One region of the Serratia sp. BNK-23 genome, then DNA from elsewhere that is predicted to be linked to it. Evidence: predicted binding sites of a transcription regulator. Region 1 holds the regulator's gene; each other region holds the start of a gene.
The links. The regulator PurR, encoded in region 1, represses purine synthesis genes. The targets are predictions, from matches to a motif close to CANGCAAACGTTTGCNTG.
Positions count from the first base shown of each region.

Region 2: a site for PurR is predicted at 998-1,015, ahead of ACMGF9_RS13415 (nucleoside-specific channel-forming protein Tsx). Genes of this name have one in related genera too.
Region 3: a site for PurR is predicted at 2,565-2,582, ahead of purM (phosphoribosylformylglycinamidine cyclo-ligase). Genes of this name have one in related genera too.
Region 4: a site for PurR is predicted at 2,890-2,907, ahead of carA (glutamine-hydrolyzing carbamoyl-phosphate synthase small subunit). Genes of this name have one in related genera too.

Region 1 covers NZ_CP179900.1:2,699,919-2,704,557, reverse strand. The annotation lists gene punC (purine nucleoside transporter PunC) at 1-1,178, opposite strand, end outside; gene punR (DNA-binding transcriptional activator PunR) at 1,302-2,246, shown strand; gene purR (HTH-type transcriptional repressor PurR) at 2,243-3,268, opposite strand; gene ACMGF9_RS12745 (YnhF family membrane protein) at 3,593-3,682, shown strand; gene sodB (superoxide dismutase [Fe]) at 3,747-4,325, opposite strand; gene ACMGF9_RS12735 (C40 family peptidase) at 4,525-4,639, opposite strand, start outside.
Region 2 covers NZ_CP179900.1:2,839,587-2,844,225, forward strand. The annotation lists gene ACMGF9_RS13415 (nucleoside-specific channel-forming protein Tsx) at 1-835, opposite strand, end outside; gene ACMGF9_RS13420 (hypothetical protein) at 1,198-1,470, opposite strand; gene yddG (aromatic amino acid DMT transporter YddG) at 1,544-2,437, opposite strand; gene ACMGF9_RS13430 (APC family permease) at 2,529-3,899, opposite strand; gene ACMGF9_RS13435 (glutamine synthetase family protein) at 4,208-4,639, opposite strand, start outside.
Region 3 covers NZ_CP179900.1:1,214,529-1,219,167, forward strand. The annotation lists gene ACMGF9_RS05660 (hypothetical protein) at 1-81, opposite strand, end outside; gene purN (phosphoribosylglycinamide formyltransferase) at 804-1,442, opposite strand; gene purM (phosphoribosylformylglycinamidine cyclo-ligase) at 1,442-2,479, opposite strand; gene upp (uracil phosphoribosyltransferase) at 2,735-3,361, shown strand; gene uraA (uracil permease) at 3,438-4,639, shown strand, end outside.
Region 4 covers NZ_CP179900.1:4,262,873-4,267,511, forward strand. The annotation lists gene carB (carbamoyl-phosphate synthase large subunit) at 1-1,501, opposite strand, end outside; gene carA (glutamine-hydrolyzing carbamoyl-phosphate synthase small subunit) at 1,518-2,666, opposite strand; gene dapB (4-hydroxy-tetrahydrodipicolinate reductase) at 3,137-3,958, opposite strand; gene ACMGF9_RS20305 (glycosyltransferase) at 4,222-4,639, opposite strand, start outside.

The sequences.
Region 1 (4,639 bases):
TTTTGCTGCGCATCGGCCGCTTTTCCCCGCTGCAGGAAATAACCCAGCGCGGCCAGGACTACCGTAGATACCATCACCGTCACCGTCGCCAACAGCGGCTGGGCAATAAACGCCGACACCAGCATGCTTGCCACAAAACACAGCCCCAATTGCAGCGTATTTTGCAGCGCGGCGGCTTTGCCGCTGCTTTCCGGGAACGGCATCAGCGCATTCGCCACCATGATCGGGTAGCCGGCGCCGTTGACCAGCGCCATCACGCAGAACGGGATCAGCAGAGTGGTGAGCGTCGGATTGGTCAGGGTCGCCACCAGATACAGCGCCACCATGCTGACACCATAAGCTACCAGCAGCCACGGCAGCAGAGTTTTGCCATTGATGCGCTTAAGCGCGGCGCGGCAGCCGTAGCCGCCCAGCAGGAAGGCCAGCGTTTGCGGCACATAGCTCAGACCGATGTCGCTCGGGCTATAGCCCATATCGCCGAGGATGAACGGCGAACCGGTCAGCCAGGCGAAGAAACCGGCCGAGCAGGCGGCGTACATAGCGACGTTGCCGCTGAACACCGGAGATTTCAACAGTTGCCAGAAGCTGACGCCGTTTTTCGGCGCGTCGGCGGCGGGGGGCGTTTTGGCGCGCTCTTTGAGCAGCAGCGTCGGCAGCAGCAGCAGTGCGGTGATCACCAACAGCGCGGCGAAGATCGCACGCCAGCTGGCGTGGTTCAGCAGCCAGGCGCCAAGCAGCGGCGCCAGCGCTGGTGACAGCGCCACCAGCGGCATGATGGTGGCGAACACGCGGTTGGCCTGGCCTTCGCGATAGCGGTCGACCACCAGCGCTTGCCAGATGGCGGTGGCGGAACAGACGCCGACGGCCTGAATAAAGCGCAGTATCCAGAGCTGCACGGCATTTTCTACCCACAGCATGCCCAGGCAGCCGAGCGCGAACAGCGTCAGGCCAATCAATAATACCGGTTTGCGGCCCAGTCGGTCGGAGAGGGGCCCCCACAGCAGTTGCGCGAAGGCGAAGCCGGCCAGAAAGATGCTCAGGCTGGCGCTGACCGCGCCGGCGGAAATTTGCAGTTCCTCCCGCATGGCGCCGAAGGCGGGCAGGTACATATCGGTCGCCAGATAACCCAGCATGCTCAGGCCGGCGAGGTAGAACATAAAGCCAAAAGAATTTCGCATGGTATTTCTCGTTAATATTTTAGTGTCGCAGGTTTTTAGCGCCGGCCAGTGTATCCGGCTGGATCTCTGCTTGTGAAACGGTAATATTTGCAAAGTGCTGTTAAAAAAATTGAAGGCAAAGCGATGTGGTCTGAATATTCTCTTGAAGTTGTTGACGCGGTCGCGCGCACCGGCAGTTTCAGCGCGGCGGCGCAGGAGCTGCACCGGGTGCCGTCGGCGGTGAGCTATACCGTGCGGCAACTGGAACAATGGCTTGCGGTGCCGCTGTTTGAGCGGCGTCACCGTGATGTGGAGTTGACGCCGGCCGGCGCGCTGTTTATCAAGGATGCGAGAGTTGTTATCAAAAAAATGCTCGACACCCGTCGCCACTGTCAGCAGGTGGCCAACGGGTGGCGCGGCCAGCTGAATATCGCAGTCGACATCATCGTCAAACCCCAGCGCAGCCGCCAGCTGGTGCTGGATTTCTACCGCCATTTCCCCGATGTTGAACTGATGCTGCAACCCGAAGTGTTCAACGGCGTTTGGGATGCGTTGGTGGACGGCAGGGTGGACATGGCGATCGGCGCCACGCGCGCGGTGCCGGTCGGCGGCGGCTTTGCCTTCCGCGATATGGGCTACATGAACTGGCTGTGCGTAGTCAGCCCACAGCATCCGCTGGCGCAGCTGGCAGGGCCGTTAAATGACGATCGGTTGAGGCCGTACCCTGCGCTTTGTCTGGAAGACACCTCGCGCAATCTGCCCAAGCGCGTCACCTGGACGCTGGATAACCAGCGGCGGCTGGTGGTGCCGGACTGGACATCGGCACTCGACTGTCTGTGCGCCGGGCTGTGCGTCGGCATGATGCCGGCGCATCGGGCGCTGCCGCTGGTGCAGCGCGGTGAGCTGAAGGCGTTGCAGCTGCAGCAGCCGTTTCCCGCCAGCCCTTGCTGCCTGACCTGGCAGCAGGATAAACCGTCGCCGGCGATGAGTTGGCTGCTGGCGTATCTGGGCGATGGCGAGACGCTGAATCAGGAGTGGCTGAGCGAGGCGGCGCCGGAAGCCGTGCAGGCTTCCGGCTCAGGGGATTAGCGGCGGTAGTCGATGAACGGACCGTCGGCGACCGAACGGCGTTCCACCAGCTTCGGATGCACTTCGATCACCTGCGATTCTTCGCGCTTGCTGATGATGCGATCCAGCAGCATGGTGAAGGCCATTTCTCCCAGGCGCTCTTTAGGCTGGTGAATGGTGGTCAGCGCCGGAGTGAAGTAGCGGGCGTTGCGCACGTTGTCATAGCCGATCACGGAAATATCCTGCGGCACTCGCAGCCCCAGCTCATCAGCGGCGCAGATGGCGCCCATCGCCATGATGTCGCCGCCGCAAAATACCGCGGTCGGCCGCTGTTTTTGCGACAGGATTTGGTGCATCGCCTTGTAGCCGGACTCCGGCTCGAAGTCACCCTGGACGATCCACTCTTCGCGAATGTCGATATGCGCTTCCTGCAGCGCCTTCATAAAGCCCTGATGACGGCCGCCGCCGGTGTTGCGCGACAGCTGGCCCGGGATGGCGCCGATATCGCGGTGACCGCGCTCGATCAGGTAACGGCCGGCCAGATAGCCGCCTTCGAACGCGTTATCGATGATGGTGTCGGTGAAGTCGCCGCGCGCAGCGCCCCAGTCCATCACCACCATCGGGATATTACGGTAGTCCTCCAGCATTCCCAGCAGTTGATCCGGGTATTCGGAACACATGACCAGCAGGCCGTCGACGCGCTTTTGCGCCAGCATCGCCAGGTAGGCGCGCTGCTTGTCCAGATTGTTGTGCGAGTTGCACAGGATCAGGGTGTAACCTTTGCTGTAGCAGCTGTTTTCCACCGCCTCGATCACTTCGGCAAAATAGGGCGCTTCGCTCGAGGTGGCCAGCAGACCGATAGACTTGGTGTGATTGACTTTCAGGCTGCGCGCCACGGCGCTCGGCGAGTAGTGCAGCTCTTTGATCGCGGCCCACACGGCCGCTTTGGTCTCTTCGGCGACGAAACGAGTCTTATTGATGACGTGCGAAACGGTGGTGGTGGAAACGCCCGCGCGTTTGGCCACATCTTTAATCGTTGCCATGTAAGGAATGACTCCTGAACTCACATGTTTACAGCATGTAAGTGTGATGTTAATCGTTTGCCTACGTAGATCCTTCTCCAGAGAAGCGAAAACTGAGTTTTTAGTGTGTTGAAGTCTTCAGCGCTTAATCAGGAGGGGCATGGATGCCGGTACGCAGTTGTGAACTGCGAATTTTGTCGCATATTGAACAAAAGTGGAAGAGGTAATCGAGATTATAAACCGGGAAATGATAACAAGATTTTATCGGCGAACTGTGGGAAAATGATTTGACGTACTAATTGTGCGCCTTTTATCCTTAGGAAAGCCCATTTTAAAGGAGTTGTCATGGATACCGATCTGAAGATGTCTCTGTTCACTACCGTCGGCGCGTTGGCGATGATCATCGCTTTCAGCTTTGTCGCCGCGTTGAACTGATCTCCCGCCGGTTTTAAAAAAGGCGCAGCCTGGCTGCGCCTCGTCACTTCGGCAAGGCCTGCGTTTACGCCAGGTTTTCCGCCGCAAATTTCCAGTTGACCAACGCCCAGAAGTTTTCCAGGTATTTTGGACGCGCATTGCGGTAATCGATGTAATACGCGTGTTCCCACACGTCAACGGTCAGCAGCGGTTTATCTTCACCGGTCAGCGGAGTTGCCGCGTTGGAGGTGTTGACGATCGCCAGCGCGCCGTCCGGTTTTTTCACCAGCCAGGTCCAGCCGGCGCCGAAGTTTTTCACGGCGGCATCGGTGAACTGCTCTTTGAACGCAGCGAAAGAGCCGAAGGATTTGACGATCGCCGCCGCCAGTTCGCCCTGCGGTTCACCGCCGCCCTGTGGCGACAGGCAGTGCCAGTAGAAGGTGTGGTTCCACACCTGCGCGGCGTTGTTGAACACGCCGCCGTTGGAGGTCTTGATGATCTCTTCGAGCGATTTGCCCTCGAACTCGCTGCCTTTCACCAGGTTGTTCAGGTTAACCACGTAGGTATTGTGGTGTTTGCCGTAGTGGTATTCCAGGGTCTCGGCGGAGATGTGCGGCTCGAGCGCGTTTTTCTCATACGGTAATGCAGGTAATTCAAACGACATTGCTTCCTCCTTTACAGCGCCACTTTCTTCCCGCCCAGGCGGGAGCCAGATGGGCCGTTTTTTATTGTGGTCATTCAATCTTAACAATTTTCATCATAAAAAACAGGAGGAAAAGCGAGAAATGCGCGTGGGGGAGTGCGATGGGCGATAGCTTGAGCAGGCGGTTGCGACCGGGGCCGCAACCGCGCAGAACAGGGAATTAACGGATGGTTTTCGGCGTCACTACGCGGCGTGCGCCGATGTAATGGTTTTGCCAATAGTCGTTGTCGAGCTGGCTGATGCGGATCTCTTCGCCGGTGCGCGGCGACTGGATG
Region 2 (4,639 bases), 140 kb from region 1:
ACTTGATCGGGCCCTGCGGGGTGCCGATATCCGCGCCATCCTGCCACTGACCGCCGTTATGGAAATAACGCGCCACGAAAGAATAGTGCCAGTGATCGTAGTTCAGCGCCAAAATATGGCTGGAGGCGATAGAGTTGCCGGTGCGCACCTGTTTGCCGTTGATCGCGTTACCACTGTCCTTGCCCAGATCGGAACCGAAGTCGAAGTTGGTGAAGCCGATGTAGCTCAGGTTGCCGCCCCACACCTGGGTCAGCGGTACGAAGTATTTCACCTTGAAGCGGTAACCGTCCCAGCTGTTCTCGTTGGCAGCCTGGTAGTTTTCCCACTGGTATTTGGCATAGATGTTCATCGACAGGCTCATCGGCAGGCCGGTGTCGATATCGGTGCCCAGACCCATGTACCAGGTGTTTTGACGGCCGTCGGCGTTGTGGCCCAGATCATAGATGTAGTTGTTGGCGAAGTACCACTCTTTGAACGGACCGAAGCTCAGATCGGTGCCGGTCAGTTTGTCGATGGAGAAACGTGGTTCAATCTCCATAAACAGTGGGGAGCCTTTGTCCCAGATACCGCGATCCGGGGTGTTGCCTACGCCGAAGAACTTCGGCACGTCAACGTAACCGTAGAAATCGAACCAGTCTTTCTTGGCGAAGGCTTCGTATTCGAGATACACATCGTTATTCAGCTGCGGCCCGAAACGGGTGTGGTAGCTGCCCACCACGTTAACGCTCTGGTGCCACCAGTCGGAGACATATTGACTGTCTTTGCTATCAGCCATTGATGATGCACTGTAAGACGCTGCGAGCAGTACACCTGCTGCGAGAGCTATTTTTTTCATTTTATTACCACATGCTTAAAGGGCCATTTCCTGCCCGTTTAGAAAAGATGACAATGAGTCTGCCGACACCTGGCGTTGTCTTCACACAGAAACTCGGATGACGCGCGCATTATAGAAACCACTGACTGTAAGAATCTGTGATCCAGTTACGCATTTCGCGAATAGGTAATCGATTGCGTTCACATTTGTCAAATTATGTTTCATGCAAATTCACATTCGCTGTGATTTTTGTCATGCACCGCGTTTTTTAGCGCAGTTTTTGAGCCAAATGACATCAGGGCGTCATCACGAGGTGGAAAAGAAAAAGCCGACGCGCCAGCGCCGGCCTTCATCAGCATCAGGAGAAAGTACGGAACGTGAAATCAGTTCACCGCCGGCACCGCTTTGGCGATGTTTTCCTGGCGGAACGCCACCTCTTCACCGTTTTTCACCTCCCAACTGGCGACCGGAATATCGGTCTTGGGCGCCGCCGCGACGACCGAGCCGTAAATCAGCTTGTCGTCGCGACGCAAAATATAAACGTCGAGCTGATATTCATGTCGCAAATTCGCCGTGGTCAGGCGAACGGTATCGCCGCGCTCATAGTGATGCACGTCGATTTCAGGCTGTTGAATAAATTGAATGTCGCTTCTCATCGTCGTCGTTCCTTCAGGCAACATGGCTAGTTAAATTCTAGTTCAACATTGCGACGACAGCGGATAATTTCCGTTAATTTCCGCGAGTTGCCCGCCAACAGATCAGCGAACCGAGAGTGACCATCGCCACGCCCTGCCAGAAATTGACGGTCAGCGAGGTGTGCAACACCAACGCGGCGAACACCGCCGACAGCACCGGGGTAAAATAGGAGACGGTGGCCAGCAGCGTCATGTTGCCGTGCAAGATGCCGACGTTCCAGGCGGCATACCCCGCCCCCATCGCCACCCCGGCGCACAGCAGCGTTACGGTCACGCCGAGGCTGAACTGCATGCCGCTTTCCGCGCTGAAGGCATACTTCAGCCACAGCGCCAGCGCGGTCAGCACGATGAACAGCACCACGCCGTTGCTGCCCTGGGCGATCTTCTTGGTCAGGTTGCAATACAGCGCCCAGATCACCGCGCCGCTGAAGGCCAGCGCGTAGCTGAGCGGGTTGCTGCGCACGTTGGCCAGCATCTGCGCCGGCGACCAGCCGCCCTCACCACTCATGATCCAACCGATGCCGAACAGCGACAGCAGCAGCCCCGGCAGCAGCCACCATTTCGCTCTTTGGCCGTTAAGCGCCAACGCCATCAGCACGGTGAAACAGGGCCACAGGTAGTTGATCATGCCCACTTCTATCGCCTGCAGGCGGGTATTGGCGTAGCCGAGCGACAGCGACAGGCAGATCTCGTAACTGACGAACAGCAGGCTGCCGACGATGAGATAAGGCCGCGGAAAGCTGCGCCATTTCGGCACGCCGAGCGCCACCAGCAAAAACACCGCGCTGACGCTGTAGATCATCGCCGCGCCGCCGATCGGCCCCAGCCCTTCGCTGACGCTGCGGATCAGGCCGACGACGCTGCTCCACAGCACGATGGCCAACAAACCGAGCAGCGTGGCGCGGGTACGCAAGGGCAAAGCGGGCATAAGGCAGGTCCAATAGGTTATTTTTTATCAGTTTTTTCACTCTACTGCCGCACGCGCCAAAAAGAAAGGCGGGAAACTCCCGCCTGTGAATTTATTGCTGCGGTTGCCGCTCCAACTGCGGCGGCGGCTGACGAAAACGTCGGGTCAGCCAGGCCAAATAGCCGAAACCCAGCGTCGCCCAGATAAGCCCCATGGTCAGCGAGCTCTTCTCCAGGTTCAGCCACAGCACCCCCACCGTCAACGCACCCACCAGCGGCAGGAACAGGAAGTTGAAGCGATCCTTCCAGCTTTTGTTGCGCCCTTCGCGAATAAAGAAGTGGCTGATCACCGACAGGTTAACGAAGGTAAAGGCCACCAGCGCGCCAAAGTTGATCAGCGCCGTAGCGGTCACCAGATCGAACGACAGCGCCGACAACGCCACCAGCCCGACCATCAGTACGTTCAGCGCCGGCGTGCGCCATTTGGGGTGGATATAGCCGAAGAATTTCTCCGGGAACACGTTGTCACGCCCCATCACATACAGCAGGCGCGACACGCTGGCGTGCGACGCCAGGCCGGAAGCCAACGTGTTGATAAAGGTCACGCACAGGAAGATCGACTGGAACAGCTTGCCGCCGACGTACAGCGCGATCTCCGGCAGCGCGGCGTCGGGTTGGTGAAAGCGTTGAATGGTCGGGAAAAACAGCTGGATAAAGAACGAAACGCTAATAAAGATCACCCCGCCGTACAGCGCAGTCAGGAAGATGGCGCGCGGAATAACCTTGGCGGCGTCGGGCGTCTCCTCGCACAGCGTGGTGACCGCGTCAAAACCGAGGAACGAGAAGCACAGGATAGTCGCGCCGGTAATGATCGGCAGCAGGTGGGCATTCTCGCTGAGGAACGGCCGCAGGCTCCACACCGTGCCCATCCCCTCGCCGTTGTGCAGGCCGCGCACCACCAGGTAGATAAATACCAGAATGATCGCCACCTGCGCCAGCACGAACAGGGTATTGAAGTTGGCCACCAGATTGACGCTTTTCAGGTTGATGGCGGTGATCAGGATAACGAAGCCCACCACCCACACCCAGGGCGGCACTTCCGGGAACAGCGCGGTCAGGTAAATCTTCGCCAGCAGCGTGTTGATCATCGGCAGGAACAGATAATCCAGCAGCGACGACCACCCCACCAGAAAACCGACGTGCGGGTTGATCGCCTTCTGCGCATAGGTGTAGGCAGAGCCGGCGGTAGGAAACTGGCGCACCAGTTTGCCGTAGCTGATGGCGGTGAACAACACGCCGGCCAGCGCCAGCAAATAGGAGGTCGGCACATGGCCGTCGGTGAGGCCGGAGACAATGCCGAAGGTGTCGAACACTGTCATCGGGGTCAGATAGGCCAGGCCCATCATCACCACCTGCCACAGCTTGAGGGATTTGCGCAGCTGCGGTTTGCCCGCCGGGCCGCTGTCGATGGCTTTAGTCGTCATGGCAGTTCCCCTTTTGGTCCTCTGCTGTCAACCGTGCAACGTCATTCAGAGAGGCCGCGGGGAAACTGCTGTTCAGGCGGCGGGAAAAACGGTTTGGGGTCACTGTCGGACGGCCGGCGACCGGCCCGTAGGCACTGCGGCACAGGCAGACGCCTGCGCATGGGGATGACTGAGTCATGGTTATTTCCTCGTCGGCGTCCTGTACGCCGTGATAGAAGAAATTCTGTACCGCAGCGCGCAGCCTCACCGGCCACAGGAGAGCCGATGAAATGCGCCGGACGCGCGCGGTAGTCGTTAGGTGAGCGGGATCAGGCGTTTTTCAGCATCCACTCGATTTCGGTTTCGGTGATCAGGCGCTCGAACTGCACCAGCTCGTCGGTTTTGCAGGCCAGGTAGACATGGCTGAAGCGTTCGCCCAGCAATGCATTGAGCACCGGCTGATGCTCAAACTCGTACAGCGCGTCGCTCTGGCGGATTGGGAACGGCAGCCCGTCCTGCTCCAGCCCGTTGCCGGTCACCGGCTCAGGCAGCGGCAATGCGGTTTCCAGGCCGTAGACGATGCCGGCCAGAATGGTCGCCATCACCAGATAAGGGTTGGCGTCGGCGCCCGCCACGCGATACTCCACGCGGTGGTTGTCGCGATCGCCGCAGGGAATGCGCAGCGCCACGGTGCGGTTGTTATGCCCCCAGGAAGCCTGGGTCGGCACATACATGCCGGGCTGGAAACGGCGATAGGCGTT
Region 3 (4,639 bases), 1.5 Mb from region 1:
GCCGTCAGAGGGCATGGAAGGCGAGTCGAGAACAATATCGAAACGGTGGGATTGACGAGTCAGAGAGGTATGATTAAGCATAAATATCCTTATTAATCAGTTTATTGATGAGTTAGCTATAACGTGATTCGAGCTGCTGCATATCGTTGAAATATATTCAAACGAATTCATCTCAATGGGGTATTCCCCACTAAATATTTATCTGAAAAATAAAAATCAATTTTAATATCGCGCTAATTATATAAAAATAAGCAGCGGCGACATTGAATTCTTTCATGTTGAATTATTTACATTTGAAGGCGTCATATATGACTGGCGCTTGCGAATATGAAAGGAATCCTATGTATGTAACGTCAAGTTATCGTGTTAGACATACTCTTACATACTTGTAATAGAACGGCAACACATCATTACAATTGGCAGGGATGTTTTCTGTTATTGCAACGAAGCTCACAATAATCATGGGGTTGACGTTAATTTATTTAATTTAAAACTATGTATAAGGGATAAATGTATTCTTTTTTGAAAAATTTCACCTAATATTGTTTAGGATGGAAAATATTATAATGGTTTTATTTTTTGACAAGGATTATTGCACGCGGAACCACAGTTGGCTTGGCGCCCGTGATGCGTTCGGTTCCCGGCGGGGCATTGATGCGACATGCCGGGGGCGCTCACGCCGGGGTTGGCCCTGAAGCGGGCAGTTTGGCCACGGCGCCGCGAGCCTTTTGGACCATCGTGGCGGGCAGCGAAAAAAACGGCGCCGCGTGGGCGCCGTTTAGGCAAGGTTCAGGCTGCGCGCATCAGTCGGCGGCGTGCCCCTGCTCAGGCAGGCGTTCGCCGTCCAGCCAGGCGGCGCCGTCGCGCATCGCCAGGCGGCCGTCGACGAACCAGCTCACCACCAGCGGATAGATCGTGTGTTCCTGGGTTTGCACCCGTTCAACCACGTCATCCTCTTCATCGTCAGCGAAAATCGGCACCTTGGCCTGCAAGATCACCGGGCCGCCGTCGAGCTGTTCGGTCACGAAGTGCACCGAGGTGCCGTGTTCGCTGTCGCCGTTGTCGATGGCCTGACGATGTGTATGCAGCCCCGGGTATTTCGGCAGCAGGGAAGGGTGAATGTTCAGCATGCGACCGGCATAGCGCTGCACGAACTGCGGGCTGAGGATGCGCATGTAGCCGGCCAGCACCACCAGATCGGGCTGGTACTGGTCGATGGCGTCCGCCAATGCGGCGTCGAACGCCGCGCGATCGGCGTAAGCCTTGGCATCCAGCGCCTGGGCGGCGATGCCCGCCGCTTCGGCGCGCTGCAGGCCGTAAGCCTGCGCCTTGTTGCTGAATACCGCCACGATCTCGGCGGCGATGCGGCCCTGCTGGCAGGCGTCAATCAGGGCCTGGAGATTGCTCCCCTGGCCGGAGACCAACACCACGATCTTTTTCATCAGTTGATGACCACTTGTTGTTCGTCGGAAGAGGCAGTCAGTTTACCGATTTTCCACGCTTTTTCACCTGCCGCGGTCAGCAGCGCGATGGCCGTTTCCACTTCGGCTTCCGGCAGGGCGATGACCATGCCTACGCCGCAGTTGAAGGTGCGGTACATTTCATGACGGCTGACGTTACCGGCCTGCTGCAGCCAGGTGAACACCGCCGGCCACTGCCAGCTGGCTTCGTCGATCACCGCCTGCATGCCTTCCGGCAGCACGCGTGGAATATTTTCCCAGAAGCCGCCGCCGGTGAGGTGAGCGATGGCGTGGACGTCAACCTTCTCGATCAGCTCCAGCACGGACTTCACGTAAATTTTGGTCGGCGCCAGCAGGTGGTCGGCCAGCGGTTTGCCTTCCAGCTGAGTGGCGGTCGGGTCGGTGTTGCTCACTTCCAGGATTTTGCGCACCAGCGAGTAGCCGTTGGAGTGCGGGCCGGAAGCGCCCAGGGCGATCAGCGCATCGCCGGACTGCACTTTGCTACCGTCGATGATCTCGGATTTTTCGACTACGCCGACGCAGAAACCGGCCACGTCGTAATCTTCGCCGTGGTACATGCCCGGCATTTCAGCGGTTTCGCCGCCCACCAGCGCACAGCCGGACTGCTTGCAGCCTTCGGCGATGCCGGTGATCACGCTGGCCGCGGTGTCCACGTCCAGCTTGCCGGTGGCGTAGTAGTCGAGGAAGAACAGCGGCTCGGCGCCCTGAACCACCAGATCGTTGACGCACATCGCCACCAGATCGATGCCGATGGTGTCGTGGCGTTTCAGATCCATCGCCAGACGCAGCTTGGTGCCCACGCCGTCGGTACCGGAAACAAGCACCGGCTCGCGGTATTTCTGCGGCAACGCACACAGGGCGCCAAACCCGCCCAGACCGCCCATCACTTCCGGGCGACGGGTCTGTTTAACTACACCTTTGATGCGATCTACCAATGCGTTGCCTGCATCGATATCGACACCTGCGTCTTTATAGCTGAGAGAGGTTTTGTCGGTCACTGCGCGATTCCCCACGACGGTTTGCGGTTTGAAAACTGTGCTTCCGATGTTGATTCCGGAATAAGGCGCGGCAATTCTAACAGCGCAGGCAAACGTTTGCGAGCGGCTTGTGAACCGGCTCTGCTTTTTCGTCATCTATACTGATATTCAAACTTTTGTTGATCCCGATCGGGCTATTGTGGGTGGCGCGGCGAAAAAAAGGAGGTATAATCCCGCGATTTTTTTGGCCGCAACCACCTTAATAGGAGAAAAATGATGAAGATCGTTGAGGTGAAACACCCGCTGGTAAAACACAAGCTTGGCCTGATGCGCGAAAATGACATCAGCACCAAACGCTTCCGTGAGCTGGCCTCAGAAGTGGGTAGTTTACTGACCTATGAAGCGACCGCCGATCTGGAGACGGAAAAAGTCACCATCGAAGGCTGGTGCGGGCCAGTTGAAGTGGACCAGATCAAAGGGAAAAAGATTACCGTAGTACCAATCCTGCGTGCCGGTCTGGGCATGATGGAAGGGGTGCTGGAGCACGTGCCGAGCGCGCGCATCAGCGTGGTGGGCGTATACCGCGACGAAGAAACCCTGGAGCCGGTGCCGTATTTCCAGAAGCTGGTTTCCAACATCGAAGAGCGCATGGCGCTGGTCGTCGACCCGATGCTGGCCACCGGCGGTTCGATGATCGCCACTATCGATCTGCTGAAGAAAGCCGGCTGTCACAGCATCAAGGTGCTGGTTCTGGTCGCGGCGCCGGAAGGCATCGCCGCACTGGAGAAAGCGCACCCGGACGTTGAACTGTACACCGCTTCCATCGATCAGTGTCTGAACGACAAGGGCTACATCGTGCCTGGCCTGGGCGATGCGGGCGACAAGATATTTGGTACCAAGTAAACATTTGAGCCGACTTAATGAGTCGGCTTTTTTTTGACTAAAACCTATAAAACCAATAAACCGAGGAAAAACACACATGACCCGTCGCGCCATCGGCGTCAGCGAGCGCCCGCCGCTGCTCCAGACCATTCCGCTCAGCTTCCAGCACCTGTTCGCCATGTTTGGTGCCACCGTGCTGGTGCCTATCCTGTTCAAGATCAACCCGGCGACCGTGCTGCTGTTCAACGGCATCGGCACGCTGCTGTATCTGTTCATCTGTAAAGGCAAGATCCCGGCCTACCTCGGTTCCAGCTTCGCGTTTATCTCGCCGGTGCTGCTGCTGTTGCCGCTCGGTTATGAAGTGGCGTTAGGCGGTTTCATCATGTGCGGCGTGCTGTTCTGTCTGGTGGCGCTGATCGTGAAAAAGGCCGGCACCGGCTGGCTGGATGTGATGTTCCCGCCGGCGGCGATGGGGGCGATCGTCGCCGTCATCGGCCTGGAGTTGGCGGGCGTGGCGGCCAATATGGCGGGGCTGCTGCCGGCTGAAGGCGCCAGCGCCGACTCGACCACCATCACCATTTCGCTGGTGACGCTGGCGGTCACGGTGCTCGGTTCAGTGCTGTTCCGCGGCTTCCTGGCGATTATCCCGATCCTGATCGGCGTGCTGGTGGGCTATGCGTTGTCATTCTTCATGGGCGTGGTGGATTTGACTCCGATCCGCGAGGCGCACTGGTTCGCGCTGCCGACCTTCTACACCCCGCGCTTTGAGTGGTTCGCCATCTTCACCATTCTGCCGGCGGCGCTGGTGGTGATCGCCGAGCACGTTGGCCACCTGGTGGTGACCGCCAACATTGTGAAAAAAGACCTGATCCGCGATCCGGGCCTGCACCGTTCGATGTTCGCCAACGGCATCTCGACGGTATTCTCCGGTTTCTTCGGCTCCACGCCGAACACCACCTACGGCGAGAACATCGGCGTGATGGCCATCACCAAGGTCTACAGCACCTGGGTGATCGGCGGCGCGGCGGTGCTGGCGATCCTGTTGTCCTGCATCGGCAAGCTGGCGGCGGCGATCCAGGCGGTGCCGGTGCCGGTGATGGGCGGCGTTTCCCTGCTGCTGTACGGCGTGATCGGCGCCTCGGGCATTCGCGTGTTGATCGAGTCCAAAGTGGATTACAACAAAGCGCAAAACCTGATTTTAACCTCGGTGATCCTGATTATCGGCGTGAGCGGCGCCAAGGTGCACATCGGCGCGGCGGAGCTGAAAGGCATGGCGCTGGCGACCATCGTCGGCATTGG
Region 4 (4,639 bases), 1.6 Mb from region 1:
GCGCATCGGCGAAGCCTTTGCGCTTCAGGGTGCGCAGGAACTCTTGGTTCAGGCCGTTGATGCCCGCGTCGGCCACCTGCTCTTCCAGGCGCACCAGCTCTTCAATCTGCACCAGGAACCAGCGGTCGACGTTGGTCAGGTTGAACACGCCGTCGACCGACAGACCGGCGCGGAAGGCGTCGGCGATGTACCAGATGCGGTCGGAACCGGCGTCTTTCAGCTCGCGGCGGATTTTGGTCAGCGCTTCCGGATCGTCCAGGCTCACTTTCGGGTCGAAACCGGTGGCGCCCACTTCCAGACCGCGCAGCGCTTTCTGCAGCGACTCCTGCTGGGTGCGGCCGATGGCCATCACTTCACCGACCGACTTCATCTGGGTAGTCAGGCGATCGTTGGCGCCGGCGAACTTCTCGAAGTTGAAGCGCGGGATCTTGGTCACGACGTAGTCGATGGACGGCTCGAACGACGCCGGGGTGCGGCCGCCGGTGATGTCGTTCATCAGCTCATCGAGGGTGTAGCCCACCGCCAGCTTGGCGGCAATCTTGGCGATCGGGAAGCCGGTGGCTTTCGACGCCAGCGCCGAAGAGCGCGACACGCGCGGATTCATTTCGATAACGATCAGGCGGCCGGTTTTCGGGTTGACCGAGAACTGCACGTTGGAGCCGCCGGTTTCGACGCCGATCTCACGCAGCACCGCCATCGAGGCGTTGCGCATGATTTGGTATTCCTTGTCGGTCAGGGTCTGGGCCGGCGCGACGGTGATCGAGTCGCCGGTGTGGATGCCCATGGCGTCGAAGTTTTCGATGGAGCAGACGATGATGCAGTTGTCGTTCTTATCACGCACCACTTCCATCTCGTACTCTTTCCAACCGATCAGCGATTCGTCGATCAGCAGCTCGTTGGTCGGCGACAGATCCAGACCGCGTTCGCAGATCTCTTCGAACTCTTCGCGGTTGTAGGCGATGCCGCCGCCGGTGCCGCCCATGGTAAAGGAAGGACGGATGATGCACGGGAAGCCGACGTCAGCGGCCACCGCCAGCGCTTCTTCCATGGTGTGCGCGATGCCGGAACGCGCGGTATCCAGACCGATTTTCTTCATCGCCACGTCGAAACGGCGACGGTCTTCGGCCTTGTCAATCGCATCGGCGGTGGCGCCGATCATGGTAACGCCGAACTCGGCCAGCACGCCCTGACGCTCCAGTTCCAGCGCGCAGTTCAGCGCCGTCTGGCCGCCCATGGTCGGCAGCACCGCATCCGGGCGCTCTTTTTCGATGATCTTGCGCACCACTTCCCAGTGGATCGGCTCAATGTAGGTCGCATCGGCCATTTCCGGGTCGGTCATGATGGTCGCCGGGTTGGAGTTGACCAGAATGACGCGGTAACCCTCCTCGCGCAGCGCTTTACACGCCTGGGCACCCGAGTAGTCGAACTCACACGCCTGGCCGATAACGATCGGGCCAGCGCCGAGGATCAGGATGCTTTTTATGTCTGTACGTTTTGGCATTTTTTACTGCTCCTGATTATTTGGCGTTAGAACGGTAAGTCTCAATCAGTTCGATAAAGTGATCGAACAGCGGCGCGGCGTCGTGCGGGCCTGGGCTGGCTTCCGGGTGGCCCTGGAAGCTGAACGCCGCTTTGTCGGTGCGGTGAATGCCCTGCACCGTGTGGTCGAACAGCGATTTGTGCGTCACACGCAGGTTCGCCGGCAGATTGTTCTCATCTACCGCAAAGCCGTGGTTCTGCGCGGTGATCATCACGGTGTTGTTGTCCAGATCCTTCACCGGGTGGTTGCCGCCGTGGTGGCCGAGCTTCATCTTCATGGTTTTCGCCCCGCTGGCCAGCGCCAGCAGCTGGTGGCCCAGGCAGATGCCAAACACCGGAATGTCGGTTTCCAGGAACTGTTTGATGGCGGTGATGGCGTAGTCGCACGGCTCCGGATCGCCCGGGCCGTTGGACAGGAAGATGCCGTCCGGATTCATTTTCAGCACCTCGTCGGCCGGGGTCTGCGCCGGCACCACGGTCAGGCGGCAGCCGCGATCCACCAGCATGCGCAGGATGTTGCGCTTGGCGCCGTAGTCGTAAGCCACCACGTGGAACGGCAGTTCCGCGGCGGTTTTGGCTTCGGGCAGGTCGCCTTCAAGCGTCCAGCTGCCTTGCTGCCAGCTGTAGGCCTCTTGGGTGGTGACCTCTTTCGCCAGATCCATGCCCTTCAACCCCGGGAAACCTTGCGCCTTGGCCAGGGCCAGCGCGGCGTCCGGCGAATCGGCGGCGATGATGCAGCCGTTCTGGGCGCCCTTCTCGCGCAGCAGGCGGGTCAATTTGCGGGTATCGATATCGGCGATCGCCACGATGTTGTGACGCTTGAGGTAGTCGGACAGGCTTTCTTCGTTGCGGTAGTTGCTGGCGATCAGCGGGAGGTCGCGAATGACGAGGCCTTGGGCGTGTACTGCGGAGGATTCTTCGTCGGAAGCATTGGTGCCGACATTGCCGATATGAGGATAAGTAAGAGTAACGATCTGGCGGGAATAGGAAGGATCAGTGAGGATTTCTTGATAACCGGTCATCGACGTATTGAAGACCACTTCCCCCACTGCCGTTCCCTCTGCCCCGATGGCCCGACCGTGGAATTGGGTTCCGTCTTCCAGAACCAATAGCGCTGACTTTATCAAAACACCCTCCAAGGAATAATCAATCACAATATTTGCATATTAATTCAGATATCGCGATCTAAATCAATGCAAAAACCGTCCGCGAGGCCAATTTTTGGCAAATTGGGCGCATTTTAATGATGAGTGCCTGGCTTGTCTACCCAAACTGCCGTTTTTTGTTTTATTTTTGCAGTTCTCGGCGCTCATGCGGCTTGAGCGGCGATAAAAACACAGAAAACCGGGGCTGGAAAACGGTTGCGGGGAAGAATGACGGAAAATAGCGCCGGAATGGGACAAAAAAGACGCTGAAAAAGCCGAGGGTGGAAAAAAAGGAGATGATTAGCAAAGTAAACACAGACAAATAACAGCTTTGGCAATGAAATAAAATCAACATGATATTTATCATGTTAAAAAAAAGGACAATAAAATTATTGCCCGATTATCATAGCATTATGATCAATACAACCACATCACGATGGTATGCAAATCAATTATAACTGGTCCAAATTCAACACGTCTCGCATATCAAATAAACCTTTATCCCGGTTATGCAGCCAGGCAGCCGCGCGCACCGCACCGCTGGCAAAAGTCATGCGGCTGGAAGCCTTATGGGTAATTTCCACCCGTTCACCGATGTCGGCGAACATCGCGGTATGCTCGCCGACGATGTCGCCGGCGCGAATGGTGGCAAAGCCGATGCTCTTCGGATCGCGCTCGCCGGTATGGCCTTCGCGCGCATAGACCGCACAGCTTTTCAGATCGCGCCCCAGCGCGCCGGCGATCGCTTCGCCCATCGCCAACGCCGTGCCCGACGGCGCATCCACTTTGTGGCGGTGGTGCGCCTCGACGATTTCGATATCGGTATAGTCGCCCATCACCTGCGCGGCCTTCTCCAGCAGTTTCAGCACCAGGTTGACGCCGACGCTGAAGTTGGCGGCGAACACGATGCCGATATGCTGCGCTGCAGCGCGGATCGCCTGCTTGCCCGCGTCATCGAAGCCGGTGGTGCCAATCACCATCGCCTTGTGGTGCGCCACGCAAAAATCCAGGTAGTTCCGCGTGCTTTCCGGGCGGGTGAAGTCGATCAAAATGTCGAACTCGCTCGCCACTTTCTCCAGGCTGTCGCTTACCTTGACGCCCAGCGCGCCAATGCCCGCCAACTCGCCGGCATCGACGCCGATCAGGCTTGAACCCGGGCGCGACAACGCCGCGCCCAACACCACGCCTTCCGCCTGCTGCACCGCCTGGATCAACTGACGGCCCATCCGGCCGCCGGCGCCCGCAATCGCAATGCGGATTTGTGAATCACTCATGCTTGCTCTCTTCTTGATTTGACGCCTATCCCATTAGGCTATCGATTCAGGGTAACTGCCCCGCTGCAGCGCCGCCAGAGGATTCATTTCATAATTAGAAAATTATGATATTCCCCCGTTTTCATCAGCGGCGCTGTCGTGAGATTAACATTCAACCGATTTGGCGGCCTGCGACGATTGTACATAATCATGCAGTTTCCATGGCAAAAAAATGCAGAAAAAAGGCGCCGAAAACGGCGCCTGAGGAACGGAGTGCGGCGATGTCAGGCGGTAATGGCGGCCACTTCGTTGGCGATCGCCGTCAGCGCATCGTGGCGGGCATAGTCCTCACGCACCAGCGCCGCGCGCTGGCGATAGATCGGCTGCTGCAGAATGCGCGTCGCCGCCGCCAGGATCTGTTCAGGGCTTGGCGTGCTGGTGTGCAGGCTGATGCCGCAGCCGGCGGCGACCACGCGCGCGGCCGCCTCCAGTTTGTCTTCGCCGGTGCCGGCGACGATCAGCGGCACGCCGCTGTTCAGCGCATAGTTGATCGAGCCGTAACCGCCGTTGGTGATCAGCAGCGCCGTCTCCGGCAACCAGCGTTCGAAGGAGATAAACTCCCGCACTCTGGCATTGGCCGGCAGCGCGTCCATCAGTCCTTCCGTCGCCCGCCCGCCGGTGGTGGCCAACACCCGCACCGGC